2 regions of the Pseudoalteromonas sp. SCSIO 43101 genome follow, and region 1 is predicted to be linked to the other one. Evidence: predicted binding sites of a transcription regulator. Region 1 holds the regulator's gene; the other holds the start of a gene.
What was found. The regulator NrdR, encoded in region 1, represses ribonucleotide reductase genes. The targets are predictions, from matches to a motif close to AAACACNANATNTNGTGTTT.

Region 2: the regulator NrdR is predicted to act here: its motif matches at 2,519-2,538, upstream of nrdA (class 1a ribonucleoside-diphosphate reductase subunit alpha).

What each region holds. Positions count from the first base shown of each region.
Region 1 is NZ_CP072673.1:879,161-883,380, forward strand. Features, by position in the region: gene thrC (threonine synthase) at 1-250, shown strand, start outside; gene J8Z25_RS04135 (hypothetical protein) at 283-651, opposite strand; gene glyA (serine hydroxymethyltransferase) at 943-2,199, shown strand; gene nrdR (transcriptional regulator NrdR) at 2,308-2,757, shown strand; gene ribD (bifunctional diaminohydroxyphosphoribosylaminopyrimidine deaminase/5-amino-6-(5-phosphoribosylamino)uracil reductase RibD) at 2,760-3,899, shown strand; gene J8Z25_RS04155 (riboflavin synthase) at 3,904-4,220, shown strand, end outside.
Region 2 is NZ_CP072673.1:1,931,576-1,935,795, forward strand. Features, by position in the region: gene gyrA (DNA topoisomerase (ATP-hydrolyzing) subunit A) at 1-688, opposite strand, end outside; gene ubiG (bifunctional 2-polyprenyl-6-hydroxyphenol methylase/3-demethylubiquinol 3-O-methyltransferase UbiG) at 865-1,575, shown strand; gene J8Z25_RS09060 (HAD family hydrolase) at 1,575-2,249, shown strand; gene nrdA (class 1a ribonucleoside-diphosphate reductase subunit alpha) at 2,642-4,220, shown strand, end outside.

The sequences.
Region 1 (4,220 bases):
TTATATCGCAGAACCTCATACTGCAATTGCTTATCAAGGCTTGAAAGAAAATCTAGCCGACGGTAGTGCAGGTATATTTTTAGCGACCGCACACCCTGCTAAATTCAAAGACAGTGTAGAGCAAATTTTAGACATTGAACTGCCAATGCCAAAACCGCTTGCTGATGCATTGGCAAAGCAGTGTTTGGCTGAAGATATTAAGTTTGATTATCAATTGCTTCGAACAGAGTTGCTAAATAAATTAGCTTAATACTAAAAAAAGAGCGGCGAAGCCGCTCTTTTTTAATGAAGTAATGAATGACTATGACGGTTTAAAACTCGCATGCATAAAATGACCACCGCAGCAATACATAGCAAAATACTGATCACTGAGACTAATTCATTTTGTGTCCATTGCATCAAAGTGAAAGCCGAAATAAAAATAATAAATGGTTTAAATTCATAGTAGTAGTTGGACTTTTTTTGTTTAACTCGCTGGCTTATATGATCTGTTCTTCTAGCTTCTGAGCGCATTCGCCAAATGTTAGCGCCTAATAAAAATAAAGTTACACCAATTAATGTTGGTACATAATTATTTGCTAATGTGATGCAGCTCATGCCGAGAAAGAAGTATCCGTAGGGGACTAATTCATATATAGGTTTAGCTAACATGTACTTATACCATCCTTGATATTGACTAGGAATATAAGCTTAGTTCGCTTCTATTGAAACGCAATAAAGCGTTGATAATTTTATCTAGAGTGACATTTTAAAAATATATGTAATATTTTAAATCTATAATTTTTTTTTATGTATCAATAAAAAAATATCATTATTAAAACACTGTGAAATAAATTCAATCCCTGTTTAAATATGTTCATCTTTACAAGATAGGCAAAAGTGCGTTTTAAGCGTACAATACAGCCTTCAAAAAACACCATACACGTTGCCTTAGGAGACCCCATGTTAGAACGTAGCATGAATATTTCGGATTTCGATCCAGAGTTATTTGCAGCCATCACTAAAGAGACGGCTCGTCAAGAAGAGCACATCGAACTGATCGCGTCTGAAAACTACTGTAGCCCACGCGTACTTGAAGCGCAGGGTTCTCAGCTTACCAACAAATACGCTGAAGGTTACCCAGGCAAACGTTACTATGGCGGTTGTGAGCATGTTGACGTTGTTGAGCAACTAGCAATTGATCGTGCAAACGAATTATTCGGCACAGATTACGCTAACGTCCAACCGCATGCGGGTTCACAAGCAAACGCAGCTGTTTTCCAAGCTCTTCTTCAGCCGCATGATACAGTACTAGGTATGAGCTTAGCTCATGGTGGTCACTTAACTCACGGTTCACACGTTAACTTTTCTGGTAAAACGTATAATGCAATTCAATACGGCCTAAATGACGAAACTGGCGAAATTGATTACGCTCAAGTTGAAGCACTTGCATTAGAGCATAAGCCAAAAATGATCATCGCTGGTTTCTCTGCATACTCAGGCGTTGTTGACTGGGCTAAATTCCGTGAAATCGCTGATAAAGTTGGTGCATATTTATTCGTAGATATGGCTCACGTTGCTGGCCTTATCGCAGCGGGTGTATACCCAAGCCCAATTCCTCATGCACACGTTGTTACTACGACAACTCACAAAACATTAGCAGGCCCTCGTGGCGGTCTAATCGTTTCTGCATGTGGTGATGAAGAGATCTACAAAAAGCTAAACAGTGCTGTTTTCCCTGGTGGTCAAGGTGGTCCTTTATGCCACATCATCGCTGCTAAAGCGGTTGCTTTCAAAGAAGCATTACAGCCAGAGTTCAAAGCGTACCAAGCACAAGTTGTTAAGAACGCTCAAGCTATGGTTGAAGTACTTCAAGAGCGTGGCTATAAAGTTGTTTCTGGTAAAACAGACAACCACTTATTCCTTCTTGACCTAATTGACAAAGATATCACAGGTAAAGATGCTGACGCTGCACTAGGTAACGCTAACATCACTGTTAACAAAAACTCAGTACCAAACGACCCACGTTCACCGTTCGTAACGTCTGGTCTTCGTATTGGTTCTCCGGCTATTACTCGCCGTGGTTTCAAAGAAGCTGAGTCAAAAGAGCTTGCAGGCTGGATCTGTGACGTACTAGACAACATCAACGATGAGTCTGTACAAGCAGAAGTAAAAGAGAAAGTTAAAGCTATCTGTAAAAAATTACCAGTTTACGCTTAATTACTGGTTAAACCGTAATTAAGATAACAATAGCGTTGTTTTTTGCTATTATAAAGGCCGCTTAGTAAGCGGCCTTTTTTTGTTTTTTATAAACGGAAGTTGAACCCTATGCATTGCCCTTTTTGCACCGCAAAAGATACCAAAGTAATTGATTCTCGACTTGTTGGCGGTGGTCACCAAGTTAGACGTCGACGTGAATGTAACGAATGCCATGAGCGCTTTACCACCTTTGAAGGCGCTGAACTTGTGATGCCAAGAGTGATTAAGCAAGACGGTAGTCGCGAACCATTTAACGAAGATAAGTTACTTAATGGCTTGCATCGCGCTTTAGAGAAACGCCCAGTTAGCACTGAGCAGGTCGACGAAGTCGTTAACATTATTAAATCTCAACTTCGTGCTACTGGTGAGCGTGAAATATCTAGCCATTTAATTGGCGAGTGCATCATGGAGTCACTGAAAAAACTCGACAAAGTGGCCTATGTGCGTTTTGCATCTGTATATCGTTCATTTGAAGATATCCGCGAGTTTGGTGAAGAAATCGCTCGTTTAGGTGATTAACTATGTCATTCACAGAGCTTGATACTGCTTATATGGCGCGTGCCATTGAGCTTGCTAAACAAGGGCGTTTTACCACGACTCCAAACCCTAATGTTGGCTGTGTACTGGTTAAAGATGGCGAAATAGTCGGTGAAGGGTTTCATCAACTAGCAGGGCAGGGCCATGCTGAAGTAAATGCCTTGGCTGTGGCTGGCGACAATGCGAAAGGCGCCACAGCATATGTAACTTTAGAGCCTTGTAGTCATTATGGACGCACTCCGCCTTGTGCAGAAGGTATAAAAGCAGCTGGTGTCAGTAAGGTTATTGCTGCCATGGTCGATCCTAACCCTGCGGTGAGTGGTCGTGGTCTACAGATTTTAGCCGATGCTGGTATTTCAGTGGCATCCGGTTTACTTGAGCAACAAGCGCGTGACCTAAACAAAGGCTTTTTAAAGCGTATGGAAACAGGGGTACCATATGTGACTTGTAAAATGGCCTGTAGTTTAGATGGCAAAACTGCGCTAAATAATGGTCAAAGTAAATGGATTACTGGTCCTAAAGCGCGCCAAGATGTGCAAGCATATCGTGCGCAAAGTTGCGCTATCTTGACGGGGGCTGACACAGTCATTACTGATAATGCAAAACTCAATGTGCGCGTTGATGAACTGCCATTTGCTATGCCTACATCCTTGCCTTTGCGCCAGCCTACTCGAGTGATTATTGATTCACAAAATAGGTTAACGCCTGAACTTACATTATTTAGCATTGAAAGTCCGGTGATTATTTTCACTACATCGCTTGATAAACAACATCAATGGCCTCACTTTGTTAAACACGAAGTTGTACAAGCAGTTAATAATAAAGTTGATTTATCGGCGGTTTTAAAGCGTCTTGCTGAACTACAATTTAATCAGATATGGCTCGAAGCAGGAGCGACCCTTGCAGGGGTGTTTGCTGAGCAGGATTTAATTGACGAATACATCGTTTATATTGCCCCTAAGTTAATAGGTGATATGGGCAAAAGCTTACTAAACTTTGCAGAAGTTACCGTGATGAGTGATATCACTGAACTGACCTTTACTGATACAGTGATGATTGGCGACGATATTCGCTTAACAGCTACAAAGCAAAGCAAGCCACAAAAATTGAAAAATAAAGAGTAGCACTATGTTTACTGGAATTATTGAAGCAACAGGTAAAATTGTTGAACTAACACAAAAGCAAGGCGATCTGGCTATTCGTATTCAAAGCACTAATTTGGATATGAAAGACGTCAAGCTCGGTGACAGTATTGCCACTAATGGTGTGTGTTTAACGGTTGTCGCTAAACATAGCGATGGTTTTAGTGCTGACTTATCTAACGAAACAATCAGCTTAACTGGGTTTGCGCATTATAAAAAAGGACAAACAGTCAACCTCGAAAAAGCCATGCAACCCGTTTCTCGCCTAGGCGGGCATTTAGTATCAGGTCATGTTGATGGTAT
Region 2 (4,220 bases), 1.1 Mb from region 1:
CAATGCCTTTTTTACCATTGATAATCGCCGCAGTCGGGAAATCCGGACCCGGGATATATTCAATAAGGTCAGCAATTGACATGTCTGGGTTTTGGATCAGCGCTAAACAACCATTGATAACTTCTGTTAAGTTATGAGGTGGGATGTTTGTCGCCATACCAACAGCGATACCCGAAGAACCGTTTACTAATAAGTTAGGTACTTTAGTAGGTAATACGTCAGGAATTTGCTCAGTACCGTCGTAGTTCGGTACGTAATCAACCGTTTCTTTTTCTAAATCAGCTAATAATTCATGTGACATTTTCGCCATACGGACTTCCGTATAACGCATTGCTGCCGCAGAGTCACCGTCAACAGAACCAAAGTTACCTTGGCCGTCAACAAGCATGTAGCGTAATGAGAAAGGCTGCGCCATACGAACGATGGTGTCATATACCGCGCTGTCGCCATGTGGGTGGTACTTACCGATTACATCACCAACAACACGTGCTGATTTCTTGTAAGGTTTATTCCAATCATTATTGAGTTCGTTCATTGCGAACAAAACGCGGCGGTGAACAGGCTTTAAGCCGTCACGTACGTCTGGCAATGCACGACCTACGATTACACTCATGGCATAATCAAGGTAAGAATTTTTTAATTCATCTTCAATATTGACTGGCAGAATTTCATTGGCGAGATCAGTCATTTGATTTCACATTCCTTCAGTATTGACTCATTAAGAGGCAAATCGCCGTCTTAAGAGCTTTAGTTATTATTTCCTGACCATGCTATCACAATTTATTTAGATTTACAGGCGCTAAATCTTTGCGATTTATTAATTTACCCCTATATAATGGCCTCAGATTAACGAGGAAGTTTTTTATGACCGAGCATCAGAATGTAGATAATGCAGAAATTGCAAAGTTTGAAGCCATCGCAGAACGTTGGTGGGACCGCGACGGAGAGTTCAAACCCCTTCATGAAATAAATCCTCTTCGCTTGGATTTTGTCGCAGATAAAGTGGGCGGCTTATTTGATAAGGAAACCTTAGATGTTGGCTGTGGTGGCGGCATCTTAAGTGAAAGCATGGCCCGTATGGGCGCTAAAGTAACTGGCATTGATATGGGCCAAGAGCCATTAACCGTTGCTAAGTTACATAGTTTAGAAACAGGCGTGCCTGTTGATTATATAAAAGTACCTGCAGAGCAATTTGCTGCTGAGCACCCTGCTCGCTTTGATGTTGTGACGTGTATGGAAATGCTTGAGCATGTTCCAGATCCTGCTTCTATTATTCGCGCTGTAGCAGAACTTGCTAAACCTGGTGCCGATGTATTCTTTTCAACATTAAATAAAACACCAAAAGCTTATTTGTTTGCCATTGTTGGTGCTGAAAAGCTATTGAAAATGGTACCTGAAGGTACCCATGACCATAAAAAATTCATAAAACCTGCACAGCTTATTGCATGGGCTGAAGAAGCGGGATTAAAAGTACGCGCCAGTACAGGTCTTAACTATAATCCGTTTTCTAAGCAGTACAGCTTAAACGATGATGTAAGTGTTAATTACATCCTGCACTTTGAGAAACTAGCGTGATGAGTGGTGTGCAAACACCCTCTATCGATTTTGATGCCTTTATCTTTGATTTAGATGGCACTCTACTCGATACTGCGGATGACTTAGGTGGTGCATTAAACCGCGTTTTAGCAGATGCCAATGTGGCCCCTGTTGCTGAACATGTATATCGCCCTGCTGCTTCTAATGGTGCAAATGCATTATTAGAAGTAGGCTTTGGTGATAAATGGCCAGAACTTGAACAACTCGCTTTGCGCCAACAGCTTCTTGATTACTACGCCGAAGATATCGCTGTACACAGTAAATGCTTTAATGGCATCGAGCAGCTTTTAATTGCACTTGAGCAAAACAATATTAAGTGGGGCATTATGACTAATAAGCCCGGCTTTTTAACTGAGCCCTTAGTACAAGCTATACCCTCTTTGAGTAAAGCGATGGCGGTAGTAAGTGGCGATACATTAGCTGTTTCAAAACCATCTCCCGATCCACTTTTACACACAGCTGAGATCTTAGACGTTGATCCGTGTCGCTGTTTATATATCGGTGATGCTGAACGTGATATTCAAGCTGCAAAAGCTGCCAATATGTATAGTGCAACGGCGTTATGGGGTTACATACCCAGTGTTGATGCTGCTCTTGACTGGCAAGCGGATTTCAATTGGCAAACACCCATTGATGGATTTAACCATATATAGTGTTATTTGATAGATGAAACACCATATATTGTGATTTGATTCACTTTTGAGCATTCTTTGATGATAAAAAAATCAGTCAAAATTTATTTTTAAAAACGATAAATTTTCTGGATCTTTTGTTGATTTCTACAAATTTCGTCTTCTATGAATGTTCAAAGGTTAATGGTTACTAACACAATACGTTTATCCAATAGTTATCCACAAAATGGGGCAATTCTATCCCTTGCAAAACAACGCAGACCACACTATCTTGTGATCTGCAATTTAAACAACACCAGATATTGTGGCTAAATGTTATTCAATTAGTTCACCCTGGTATTGAATAATAATAATTACATAAAGAATACCTTTGTCTTTACAACGATAATTTCCCAAGGAATACAGGCAAAACTATGAACCAACAGCTATCTGTAAGCAAACGTGACGGCCGTAAAGAGTCACTTGATCTAGATAAGATCCATCGCGTGATCGCTTGGGCCGCAGAAGGTCTAGAGAATGTGTCTGTCTCACAAGTTGAATTAAAATCTCATATTCAATTTTATGACGGCATTCGTACCGATGACATTCATGAAACAATCATCAAAGCTGCAGCTGATCAGATCTCTAAAGATACGCCTGATTACCAATACCTAGCTGCTCGCTTAGCTGTATTCCATTTACGTAAAAAAGCGTACGGTCAATTTGAGCCACCACGCTTATATGATCACATCACGAAATTAGTTGAAGACAAACGTTATGATCAACACCTTTTGGTTGATTATACCGAGCAAGAAATTGACGAGTTAGATGCTTACATCGATCACAACCGTGACTTAAACTTCAGCTACGCTGCTGTAAAGCAACTTGAAGGTAAGTATTTAGTTCAAAACCGTGTTACTGGTAAAATTTACGAAAGTGCACAGTTTTTATATATCTTAGTTGCTGCAAGCTTATTCTCTGATTATCCAAAAGAGACGCGTATTGATTACATCAAGCGTTTTTATGATGCAGTGTCTACCTTCAAAATTTCGTTACCTACGCCAATTATGGCAGGTGTTCGTACGCCTACACGTCAGTTCAGCTCATGTGTACTAATTGAATGTGGTGATAGCCTAGACTCTATTAATGCGACATCATCTGCGATCGTTAAATATGTTTCGCAACGTGCTGGTATTGGTATTAATGCGGGTCGCATTCGTGCGCTTGGTAGCCCTATTCGTAATGGCGAAGCGTACCACACAGGTTGTATTCCATTTTATAAGCACTTCCAAACTGCTGTTAAGAGCTGTTCACAAGGTGGTGTTCGTGGCGGCGCAGCTACGCTGTTCTATCCACTTTGGCATTTAGAAGTTGAAAATTTATTAGTTCTAAAGAACAACCGTGGTGTTGATGATAACCGTGTGCGTCACCTTGACTACGGTGTGCAGTTCAACAAATTAATGTATAGCCGTTTAATCAAAGATGATTACATCACATTATTTAGCCCATCAGATGTTCCGGGTCTATACGATGCATTCTTTGAAGATCAAGCGAAGTTTGATGAGCTATACATCAAGTACGAGCAAGACGAGTCAATTCGTAAAAAACGTATTAAAGCGATTGAGTTATTCTCAATGTTTGCACAAGAGCGTGCGAGCACAGGTCGAATTTACTTACAAAACGTTGACCACTGTAATACGCACAGCCCGTTTATCTCGACTGTTGCGCCAATTCGTCAATCTAACCTATGTTTAGAAATTGCATTACCAACTAAGCCTCTTAGCAATGTAATGGACGAAGAAGGTGAAATTGCCCTTTGTACGCTTTCAGCGTTTAACTTAGGTGCAATTGAGTCACTTGATGAATTAGAAGAGCTTGCAGAGCTTGCTGTACGTGCTCTTGATAACTTACTTGATTTCCAAGACTACCCTGTTCCTGCGGCTAAAAACGCAACTATGGGTCGTCGTACGCTAGGTATTGGTGTTATTAACTACGCATACTACTTAGCGAAGA